Regions from separate parts of the Massilia sp. 9096 genome, predicted to be linked through region 2. Evidence: predicted binding sites of a transcription regulator. Region 2 holds the regulator's gene; the other holds the start of a gene.
What was found. The regulator sigma-54, encoded in region 2, starts transcription at its own class of promoters, with help from an activator protein. The targets are predictions, from matches to a motif close to TGGCANGNAANCTGCTTT.
Positions count from the first base shown of each region.

Region 1: the regulator sigma-54 is predicted to act here: its motif matches at 2,884-2,901, upstream of FA90_RS23685 (ammonium transporter).

Region 1 is NZ_JQNN01000001.1:5,416,329-5,422,200, reverse strand. It holds gene FA90_RS25305 (PAS domain-containing protein) at 1-4, opposite strand, end outside; gene FA90_RS25300 (TMEM175 family protein) at 71-742, opposite strand; gene FA90_RS23690 (DUF885 family protein) at 748-2,580, opposite strand; gene FA90_RS23685 (ammonium transporter) at 2,963-4,168, shown strand; gene FA90_RS25295 (MHYT domain-containing protein) at 4,188-5,872, opposite strand, start outside.
Region 2 is NZ_JQNN01000001.1:4,873,513-4,879,384, reverse strand. It holds gene rapZ (RNase adapter RapZ) at 1-395, shown strand, start outside; gene FA90_RS21185 (enoyl-CoA hydratase/isomerase family protein) at 434-1,531, opposite strand; gene hpf (ribosome hibernation-promoting factor, HPF/YfiA family) at 1,616-1,975, opposite strand; gene FA90_RS21175 (RNA polymerase factor sigma-54) at 2,039-3,529, opposite strand; gene lptB (LPS export ABC transporter ATP-binding protein) at 3,532-4,299, opposite strand; gene lptA (lipopolysaccharide transport periplasmic protein LptA) at 4,305-4,949, opposite strand; gene lptC (LPS export ABC transporter periplasmic protein LptC) at 4,976-5,599, opposite strand; gene FA90_RS21155 (HAD family hydrolase) at 5,611-5,872, opposite strand, start outside.

The DNA of each region.
Region 1 (5,872 bases), 540 kb from region 2:
CCATCGAAACCTTTGTCGATCGGGCGCCGGGACAGCGCGTGCATACACCGGAGATTTTACCCCAGGATAATTACGCCGGGCGGTTAGGCGCGGCGCGTCCCAGCAGCCCGGCCAGCGGGCGCAACGCGAAGATCAGCAGGTAGGCAAAGTTGGCGTAGCCCGGCAGCCAGCCGGCCAGCGGCACCGCCAGCGCGGCGATCACGATCAGGCCGCCGGTGCGCACCGTCGCCCCGCGCCAGGTCGCGCGGTCCATCGGATGCGCGCACAGCTCGGGGTGGCGGTAGATATGGTGCGACACCAGCAGCGCCCCGAGCGCGATCACGATCATCACGCTCGAGTACACCAGCTGCGCCAATTGCGACGCCATCGTGCTGTTCACCGCCGAGGCGAACGGCAGCAGGCTGACCCCGCCCAGCATCAGGATCGTCGACCACAGCAGCGCGCCGTCGACGTGGCGCACGTGGCTGTACAGGCGGTGGTTCGCCATCCAGAAGATCGCCAGCACGACGAAGCTGACCAGCCAGGAGTACAGGTTGGGGACCAGCTCGACCAACGCGTCGCGCAACTGTTCGGAAGTGGCCAGGTGGGCGTGCTCGGGCAGGCGCAGGTCGATCACGAGCAGCGTCATCGCCACCGCGAAGATGCCGTCGACCAGGGCTTCGATGCGGTGCTTGCCCAACTGGGGCGCGCCGCCCGCCGCGGCGGTCGCGGCAGTGGCGTGGTCGTCGATGTCGGTGCTCATGATGTTCAGTCCTTGCCTGCGTTGGCGATCCAGCGTTCGACCTGGGCCTGCAGGATCGGCAGCGGCAGCGTACCGTCGCCGAGCACGATCGCGTGGAACCTGGCGTAGCTGAATTTCGGCCCGAGCGCCTGTTGCGCGCGCGCGCGCAGCTCGAGGATCTTCAGCGCCCCGGTCTTATAGGCCAGCGCCTGGCCCGGCCAGACCATGTAGCGTTCGATCTGGTTGGTGGCCTGGTCCTCGCTGTAGCCGAGCGTGTCCATCGTGTACTTCACCGCCTTCTGTTCCGACCAGCCCTGGGCATGCATGCCGGTGTCGACCACCAGGCGCACGGCGCGCAGCAGCTCGTCGTTCAGGTGGCCGTAGTAGGCGGCCGGGTCGTCGTAGAAGCCGAATTCGCGCCCCAGCGTCTCGCAGTACAGCGCCCAGCCTTCGGTGTAGGCGGCCGCGCTCGGGTGTTCCGTGAAGAACTTGCGGAAGTCCGGCAGCGGCAGTTCCTTGAGCAGCGCCGCGTGCAGGTGGTGGCCGGGCACGCCCTCGTGCAGCAGCAGCGTGGTCATGCCGACCGTGTCGTATTCCTTCGGATCGTTGACCACGGCCCAGAACACGCCCGGGTGCGAGCCGTCCGCAGCGACCGGCGTGTAGTGGTCGGACGCGGTGGCGCGGGTCAGCTCGGGCTCGAGCTGGATGTCGAGCCTGGCCTTCGGCAGCAGCGTGAAGTACTCGGGCAGCTTGGCCTCGACCTGCGCGTAGATCTGGCGGTAGCGCTCCAGCACCTGCTGCTCGCTGGTGAAGGGCTTGTACTTGCGCTGCCCGGCGACCCATTGCGGGAAACGGTTCAGCGGCCCGGTGTAGCCCATCTTCGGCGCCAGCTTGGCGATCTCGCCCTGGATGCGCGCGACTTCCTTCAGGCCGAGCGCGTGGATCGCGTCCGGCGCCTGGTCGAGATTGGTGTTGTTGCGGATGCGCGCGCGGTACCAGGCCTGGCCGTTGGGCAGCGCGCCGTAGCCGGCGCTGCTGCGGCTGGCCGGCAGGTAGCTTTTTTCGAGGAAAGCGTTGAGGCGGTCGAGCGCGGCGTCGATGTCGACGGCGGCCTTGCGGTAGCCGTCGCCCAGGGCGCGTTTATCCACGTCGCCGAACCCGGCCGGCATGTTCTTCACCGGCGTGTAAAAGACGCTGGCCTCCGGCGTGGCGGCGCGCATCTGCTTGAACTGGGCCAGCATCTTGAGCGTGATCGGCCGCGGCTGGACCACCTGCGTGCGGATGCCCTCCTTCATGTTGGCCACCGCCTGGTCGATCCAGGCCGGCAGCTGCTGCAGGCGGCTCAGGTAGGCGCGGTACTGCGCCGGCGTCGCCAGCGGCTGGGAGCCGGTGCCGCCGGCATAGTTGGCCAGCGTGCTGGGCACGTTGTCGAACTGGTTCAGCGGCAGCAGGTGCTCGGGGAAGGCTTCCAGGTCGAGCTGGCTGTGGATTTCCGAGACCAGGATGTCGTAGTCGAGCTGGTTCGCGGGCGCGAGCTGCCTGCGGTCGACCTTGGACAGATCACTAAGGAACGCATGGTTCAGCGCGAAGTAGCGCGCGCGTACCTGCGGCGCGATCGACAGGCCGAGCTGGTCGTCGTAGCGGCTGTCGCCGTTGGCGGTGGCGTACAGCAGCGGCTCGAAGCGTGCGCGCGCGTCGTAGAAGCGCTCTTCGATCTGTTTGAGCTGGCCGGCCTGGCGGATCGCCGCCGAGGGGCCGGCGATCTTGGGCGCGGCGGCCAGCGCCGGCAGCGCCGGGACGAGGCTGATGAGGCAAGCGGCGGCGAGCAACGCGCGCAGCGGCGAAGCGACAGGTTTCATGCGTATCCTGGTCAGAATGATTTCTAAAAGGATACCTCAGTCCGGGCGTGACGCCCATGCCTGTGTTGCTGCCGTATTGTCACTGAGTGCGCCTTGACCGCCATTGGCGACCGCTCTCCTGTGCACCCAAGATCGCCAAGGATGATTTGTTTGTCAACTCGACACGAAGACGTAGCACTGCCATTCGCAATCGGCGCTGCCGATTCACCATTTTGGCGCGGCGGCGCACCGTAGAAGTGCCTGCGCACGCAAACGGCGCGTCTTTGTGCACATGCACACCTCGGGTGCGCGCCTTCACCAAATTGGAACGCAAATTGCTACTCAGGAGTGCTCATTGATTCAATTCGGAATCAATCTGCACTTTTTTGGAGTAGTGATTGCAATGGATGTCTTGAAAAGCGGGGCCGATGCGCTCTTCATCCTGCTCGGCGGGATCATGATCCTGGCGATGCACGCGGGTTTCGCCTTCCTCGAGCTGGGCACGGTGCGCCGCAAGAACCAGGTCAACGCCCTGGTGAAAATCCTGATCGACTTCGCCGTGTCGACCATCGCCTATTTCTTCGTCGGCTACGGCATCGCCTACGGGATCCACTTTTTCAGCGCGACCGAGACCCTGGTCGCCAGGAACGGCTACGAACTGGTGAAGTTCTTCTTCCTGCTCACCTTTGCCGCGGCGATCCCTGCGATCATCTCCGGCGGCATCGCCGAGCGCGCCAAGTTCCATCCGCAGATGGCCGCCACCGCCCTGCTGGTCGGCCTCGTCTATCCCTTGTTCGAAGGCATCGCCTGGAACAATCGCTTTGGTCTCCAGGACTGGCTGCAAGCCGCATTCGGCGCGCCCTTCCATGATTTCGCCGGCTCGGTCGTGGTGCACGCGGTCGGCGGCTGGGCCGCGCTGCCGGCCGTGCTGCTGCTGGGCGCACGGCGCGGACGCTACACCAGGGATGGCCGCGTTTCGGCGCACCCTCCGTCCGACATCCCCTTTCTGGCGCTGGGCGCGTGGATCCTGACCGTCGGCTGGTTCGGCTTCAACGTGATGAGCGCGCAGACACTGGACAAGATGAACGGCCTGGTCGCCGTCAATTCGCTGATGGCGCTGGTCGGCGGCACGCTCATCGCGTTCGTGATGGGCAAGAACGACCCGGGCTTCGTCTACAACGGTCCGCTGGCCGGCCTGGTCGCCGTGTGCGCGGGCTCGGACCTGATGCACCCGCTGGGCGCGCTGGTCACCGGTGCGGTCGCGGGCGCCATCTTCGTGCTGATGTTCACGCTGGCGCAGAACCGCTGGAAGATCGACGACGTGCTCGGCGTGTGGCCGCTGCACGGCCTGTGCGGCGCCTGGGGCGGCATCGCGGCCGGCATCTTCGGCACGCGCACGCTGGGCGGACTGGGCGGCGTGTCCTTCGTGTCGCAACTGCTCGGCACGTTGACTGGCATCGTCATCGCCGCTGTGGGCAGCTGGATCGTGTACGGCGTGCTGAAGAAAACAGTCGGCTTGCGCCTCGACCCCGAGCAGGAATTCGACGGCGCCGACCTGTCGATCCACCGCATCAGCGCAACGCCGGAGCGCGAGACCACCTTCCAGTGACCGTCCTTGGACTTCAGCGTCAAGCGTCCTTGTCGAACGGCGCCACGCTGCGCCGGGCCGCGCGCGCGATGCTCGCGACCAGCGCGTCCGGATCCACGGGCTTGGCCAGGTAGTCCGTAAAGCCGGCCTGGAAGGCCTTGTCGCGGTCGTCCTGGCGCGTCAGCGCCGTCAGCGCGTTCACCGGCGTCGCGCCGCCGTCGGCCGCCGCGCGCCGGCGGATGCGCCGCACCATCTCCATGCCGTCGACGTCGGGCATGCCGACGTCGCTGACGATCACGTCCGGCCGTGTGCGCTCGATCAGTTCGAGCGCCTGCAGCGCCCCGCCCGCGCAGACGACCCCGGCGCCGCTGTGGCGCAGGATCTGCTCCAGCACGTCGAGCGTGTCGAGCGCGTCGTCGACCACCAGTACCTCCACGCCGGACAGGTCGACCGCCTGCGCCTGCGCGAGCGCCGCGCGCGCACCCTCGTCCAGCGCCGCGCCCGCACGCGTGGGCGTAGCGCGCGCGGGCGCGCCTGCCTGCGGCTCGGCCAGCGGCAGGCGCACCGTGAACACGGCCCCGGCGCCTTCTCCGGCGCTGTCGACCGCGATGGTCCCGCCGTGCAGCTCGACCAGCTGCTTGACGATCGACAGGCCCAGGCCCAGGCCGCCGTGCTTGCGCGTGATCGACGCGTCCTGCTGACGGAAACGGTCGAACACGTAAGGCAGGAAGTCGGCCGAGATGCCGATGCCGGAGTCGATCACGCGGATCGCGGCCTGGTCGTTCTCGCGCGCGAGCGTCACCTCGACCTTGCCGCCCCTCGGCGTGAACTTGACCGCGTTAGACAGCAGGTTCCACAGCACCTGCTGCAGCCGGCCGGGGTCGGCGCGCACCTCGCCGATGTCCGGCAGCGCACAGCGCAGCTCGATGCGCTTGGCCAGCAGCGCCGGATGCACGGTGGCGAGCGCCGCCTCGATCACGCGCGCCGGCTCGAGGGGGCGCACGTCCAGGCGCACGGTGCCGGCCACGATGCGGCTCATGTCGAGCAGGTCTTCGATCAGCTGGCCCTGGGCGCGCGCGTTGCGTTCGATCGCTTCCAGGCCGCGCTTGAGCGTGGCGTCGTCGCGCACGCCGCGCTGGAGCATGCCGGCCCAGCCCAGCATCGCGTTGAGCGGCGTGCGCAGCTCGTGCGACAGCGTGGCCAGGAATTCGTCCTTCATCGCCGACAATCGTTCGGCCTCGTCGCGCGCCGCGCGCTCGCGCGCAAGCAGGGCGTCACGCTCGCGCGCACTGGCTTCGGTCGCGGCCAGCATGCGCGCGCTGGCTTGCATGCGCGCCTCGAACAGCGAGGCCAGCAAGGCCAGCCCGAGCACGCCGAAGCTGGCGATCACGACCAGCGTCGCCAGGCCCTCGTGCTCTACGCCGGCGCGCGCCGCCAGGCAGACGCTGCCAACTGGGAAGATGGCAGCCGCCATGCCGGTGTAGTGCATGCCGACGATGGCCGCGCCCATCACGACCGCGGCGCCCAGACGCATCAGCCACACGCGCGGGGTATTGCGGCGCAGGCGGAACGCGATCCACAGCGCCAGCGCCGAGGCGCCGATCGCGATCAGCACCGACAGCGCGAACAGCCACGGATCGTAGACGATGCCCGGCGCCATGCGCATCGCCGCCATGCCGGTGTAGTGCATGGCGGCGATGCCGATGCCCATCAGGAGCGCGCTGA
Region 2 (5,872 bases):
TCAAGGAACTGGCCGAGGTCGAACACGCGCCGCTGACGCTGTTCTTCGAATCGTTCGCCTTCAAGCACGGGGTGCCGCTGGACGCCGACTTCGTGTTCGACGTGCGTGCCGTGCCGAATCCCTACTACGACCTGACGCTGCGCCCGCTGAATGGCCGCGACGCGCCGGTGATCGCCTTCCTCGACGCCCAGCCGCAAGCGACCGAGCTGCTGTCGGACATCCGCGCCTTCATCGCCAAATGGCTGCCCTCGTTCAAGAAGGACAACCGCAGCTACCTGACGGTGGCGGTCGGCTGCACCGGCGGCCAGCACCGTTCGGTGTACATGGCGGAGCGGCTCGGGGCGTATTTCGGCGATACCGAGCGCGTGGTGGTCAGGCACCGCGAGCAGCCGTAAGGCCTCGCGCGGGACTGCGCGTCACGCGCGCGCGAGGATCACAGATGGCGCAGCGGATGCGCCCAGTCCGGCCACACCGGTTCGAAAAAGCGCGCCACCATGTCCGGCGTGACCGCATCCAGCGCCGGCGGATTCCAGGCAGGCCGGTTGTCCTTGTCGATCACCAGCGCGCGTACGCCTTCCAGCACTTCGCCGTGTTCGAAGTTGCGGCGCACCACCGAACGCTCCATGCGCAGGCAGTCGGCCACGCCCATGGCGGCGCCGCGTTCGAGCATCTCGTGGGTCACGCACATCATCAACGGCGAGCGCTGGCGCATCGCCTGCAGCGCCTGCTGCGCGAACGGATCGTCGTCGCCGGCCAGCGCGGCCATGATGGCGGACACCGATGCCGCGCCGAAGTGGCGGTCGATGACGCTGCGCGCGGCTTGCAGCTTGCTCGCGCCGGCCTGCTGCGCAAACGGTGCGGCAAAGTCGCGCATGGCCGCCGGCAGTTGCGCACCCGGGGTCGCCTCGATCAATGCGTGCAGCGCGCCCATCTGCTCACCCGGCACGAACGCGTCCGCCAACCCGACATACAGCGCATCCGCCGCGCCAATTGTCGCGCCCGTCACGCCCAGATACACCCCCAGCTTGCCCGGCGCATGCGACAGGAAGTGACTGCCGCCCACGTCCGGGAACAGCCCGATGTTCACCTCCGGCATCGCCATCTTGGTCCGCTCGGTCACGATGCGCAGTGCGCAGTCGGGGCCGCCTTGCGCGATGCCCATGCCGCCGCCCATGACGACGCCATCCATCAGCGCGATGTAGGGCTTGGGATAAAAATGGATCAGGTGATTGAGCGCGTATTCTTCGGTGAAGAAATCTTCGAGCAGCGCGCTGCCACCGCCCGGCGTGGCACGGCCGGCTTCGTAAAAGAAGCGGATGTCGCCGCCCGCGCACAGCGCTTTTTCGCTGCTGCTGGCGATGACGACCGCATCGACCGCAGGATCGTCGCGCCAGAGCAGCAGGGTCTGCGTCAGCGCACGCACCATGTCGAGCGACAGCGAATTGAGGGCCTTGGGCCGGTCGAGGGTAAAGGTGCCGGTGCCGTTGGCAATGCGGGTCTGCACGTGTTCGCGGGTAGCGTCTGCGCTCATGATGTCGGAGATGGTTGATCTAGCCGCATCATAAAACGAAAAGGGCGCCAGTGCGCCCTTCGTCATGCTGTGCTGCGGACGGCGTCAGGCCGTGGCGGCTGCACTGTCTCCTTCATCCAGCATGCGCTTGTGTCCGGTGTGACTATGATTCTGCAGCATCTGCTTGTATTTGACGACCTGCCTGTCCAGGCGGTCCATCAGCATGTCGATCGCGGCGTACAGGTCGTGCGCGGCGCTGGCGATATGCAGGATCTTTCCCGCCACCCGCAGATTGATCTCGGCCTTTTGGCGTTTGTCTTTTTCGGTGAGATTGTCGATGCAGAGGATGACGTGGGAATCGATCACTTGATCGAAATGGCGGGTGATGCGTTCGAGCTTGTTCTGTACGTATTCACGGATGGCTGGGGTGACATCGAGGTGATGGCCGCTGATGGTGAGATTCATACACACACTCCTTTGAAGATACGCTGCCGCAAGCGTGCGCAGGAGCGCAACAGGCAGCGTTTGTTACAAGGATTTGCGAAGGCTAACGGGCGGGATCTTGAGCGCCTCACGGTATTTGGCGACCGTGCGCCGCGCAATGACCATTCCCTGTTCCCCTAGCATCTCCGCGATCTTGCTGTCGGATAAAGGGTTCTTGGGGTCTTCTGCTCCTGTGAGTTGTACGATGAGAGCCCGGATGGCCGTCGATGATGCTTCGCCTCCCGCCTCGGTGGCAACGTGGCTCCCGAAGAAATACTTCAGCTCGAACATGCCGTGCGGGGTCAGCATGTATTTCTGCGTTGTGACGCGAGAAATTGTGCTCTCGTGTAAACCTAGTGTATCAGCTATCTCGCGTAAAACAAGGGGCCGCATGGCAACCGCGCCGTGCGAGAAAAAGTTGCGCTGCCGTTCGACGATGGCCTGGGCCACGCGCAGGATCGTGTCGAAACGCTGGCGCATGTTCTTGATGAGCCACTTGGCTTCCTGCAGCTGCGCGCTCATCTGGGTCTCGGATTTGCCCTGCTTGAGCGCCTGCGCATACAGGCTGTTCACGCGCAGGCGCGGCATCACTTCGGGATTCAATTGCACGCTCCAGCCATCCTTGGCGCGGCGCACGATCACGTCCGGCACCACGAAGTCCGACACGTCCGAAGCGAACGCGGCGCCCGGGTGCGGGTTGCAGCGGCGGATCACGGCCTGGGCTTCGCGCAGGTCCTCGTCGTCGCAGTCGAGCGCCTTTTTCAGCTTGTTGAATTCGCGCTGGGCGAACCAGCTCAGGTAGCGCTCGACGATGACCAGGGCCATGCGCCGCGTCACCAGCGGCACGCCCGGCATGCGGCGGATCTGCAGCGCCAGGCACTCGGCGGCGCTGCGCGCGCCCACGCCCGCCGGGTCGAGGCTCTGCACCATCGACAGCGCGGTGCGCAGTTCGTCGAACTCGATCTCGAGCTCTTCCGGCAGGCGCGCGTGGATGTCGTCCAGCGATTCCTCGAGGTAGCCGTTGTCGTCGAGCGCGTCGACGATCAGCTCGACCAGGGCGCAGTCGCGCGCCGCGGCGCAGGTCATGCGCACCTGCTCCATCAGGTGTTCGCGCAGCGAGACCGGGCTGGCCTCGAGCTGCGGACGGCCATCCTCTTCCTCGCCGCCGCCGCTCGACCGGCCGCCCTCGCCCCAGTCGCCGTCGTGCTCGGCGGCGTGCACGTCGTCGCCGCCTTCGTGGCCCTCGCCCTCGGCGTTCGCGGCCGGCGCGCTGTGCTCGTCGCTGCCGTTGGCGTTGGCCGGGCTGGGAGCCTCGCCCGGCGTGGCCGGGGCGTTGTTGATGGCGCCGTCGCCCAGCAGGCGCACCGAGCGGTCGAGCGGATCGTCGAGCCGTTCGAGCAGCGGATTATCACTCAGGACCTGCTCGATTTCCTGGTGCAGCTCGAGAGTGGACAGCTGCAGCAGGCGGATCGACTGCTGGAGTTGCGGCGTGAGCGCAAGATGCTGTGATGTCTTGAGTTGCAGCGTCTGTTTCATAACTACATTCTGAAGTGTTCACCCAGATACACGCGGCGTACCGATTCGTCGGCGATGATGTCGTCGGGCCGGCCGGAGGCCAGCACCGCACCCTGGTTGATGATGTAGGCGCGGTCGCAGATGCCGAGCGTCTCGCGCACGTTGTGGTCGGTGATCAGCACGCCGATCCCGCGCTCCTTCAGGAAGCGCACGATGCGCTGGATCTCGATCACGGCGATCGGGTCCACGCCCGCGAACGGCTCGTCCAGCAGCACGAAGCGCGGATCGGTCGCGAGCGCGCGCGCGATCTCGACGCGGCGCCGTTCGCCGCCCGACAGCGACAGCGCCGGGTTCTGGCGCAGCTTGTCGATCTGCAGCTCGCCCAGCAGCTGGTCGAGGCGCTCGTTGATGCGCGCCTTGGACAGCGGCTTGCCGTTCTCGCGCTGCAGCTCGAGCACCGCGCGGATGTTTTCCTCGACCGTCAGGCGGCGGAACACCGAGGCTTCCTGCGGCAGGTAGGACAGGCCCATCAGCGCGCGCCGGTGGATCGGCAGGCTGCTGATGTCGGCGCCGTTGACTTCGATGGTGCCGGCGTCCGACGGCACCAGGCCGACGATCATGTAGAACGACGTGGTCTTGCCGGCGCCGTTCGGGCCGAGCAGGCCGACCACCTCGCCGCACGCGACTTCGAGCGAAACGTCGCGCACCACCAGGCGCTTGCCGTAGCTTTTCTGGAGACCCTTGACGACCAGGGTGCTGCCGCACGCGATCGCGGCTGCGTCGTTGCGCACCTCCATCACTTGTTCCCTGCCGCTGCCGGTTGCGCCGCGGCGGGGGTGGCGGCCGGTGTGGCCGCGGGTGCGGCAGATGGGGCGCCAGGCGCCGCCGCCGGTGCGGGCGCTGCAGCGCCGGCCGGTGCGCGGTGCGGCTGCAGCGTCATGCTGCCGCGGCCATTGCCGACCTTGTTCTCGCCGTTGGCGTCGTTGCGGCCGACCAGGACTTCCTTGCGGTTGTCGTACGAGATGAATTCGCTGTCCATCTCCTGCGTTACTTTCGTGCCGTCGAGCTGCTTGATGACGGCCTTCGAGAACAGCTTGACCAGGTCGTTGCGCTCGTCGTACTCGATGCGCTGGGCCTGGCCTTCGTCCCACATGTTGGGGCCGTCGTCGCGGTGCTGGCGGAAGGTGGCCAGCTTGCCCGGCGCAGCGGTCAGGATGAAGGTGCGGTAGCCGTCCGGGGTCTCCTGCACTTCGGCCTTGTCCGACTTCAGGATCATGGTGCCGCGCGTGATGACCACGTTGCCGGTGGCGATGTAGTTCTGCGTGACCTGGTCGACGTGGGCATCGTTGTAGTCGATCTTGATCGGCTTGAGGGCGTCCGCTTTCTCGGCCGATGCGGCCAGCGGCAACAGGAAGATGGCGGCAGCGAGTATTTTTTTCATGGGTGCTTGTCCTCTCTAGTAGGGCTTCAGCGCTGCTGGCGCGGCGGGAAAGTGGCCGTGCCGCGGCCGCCCAGCTGGATCTGTTGGGTTGCGTTGTTGGCTACCATGCCGATGGCGTCGACCTTGGCGTCGCCCAGCGTCATGGTGATCGGCAGTTGGGTCTTGGCGATCTCGTCGTCCGTCAGCAGCGTCATGGCCTCGGTGCGGATGCGCAGCGGCTGCAGCGCGCCCATGCCCGGGCGCGCCGGTGCGCCGGGACGCTGGATGTCGACGTTGCCGGCCAGGTCGACCTGGTTCTGGTTCTGGTTCACGTTCGCGCGCTCGGCGGTCATGGTCATGTGCGGGCGCTCGACCGTCATGCTCACCACGATCGGCTTGTCGATCAGGGAGGTGTTGTCGGCCGGGTGGTGGGTCAGGCGGTCGCCGGTGATCACGTAGCGCGGCTGGCCGGTCTCGGTCATGCGCACGAAACTGAAGTTGTCGATGATGTAGTCGGGCTCGTTGCCCGCATCGATGTTCGGCCCCGACTGGTCGCCCTGCATCACCTGCAGCAGCCAGAAGCTGCCGAACGCGGCGAACACCCCGAGCAGCATCAGGGCCAGCAGCGGGCCGCGGTGCGCGGTGCGCTTGTTGCGAGTGTTCGTGGCCATGGCCTCCATCCTTATCCGAAATACGGCGCGAGCGCCTGTTCGTAGGTGCCCTGGGCGCGCATCACCATGTCGCAGACTTCGCGCACGGCGCCGCGTCCGCCCGGATTCCTGGTCACGTAATGCGCGCGGTACTGCACGTCCGGATGGCCGCTCGGCACCGTGACGGCAAAGCCGACGCGCGACAGCAGCGGCAGGTCGATCACGTCGTCGCCGATGTAGCCGCACTCCTCGGCCGTGACGCCGGTTTTCTCGAGCAGCTCGGCAAACGCGATG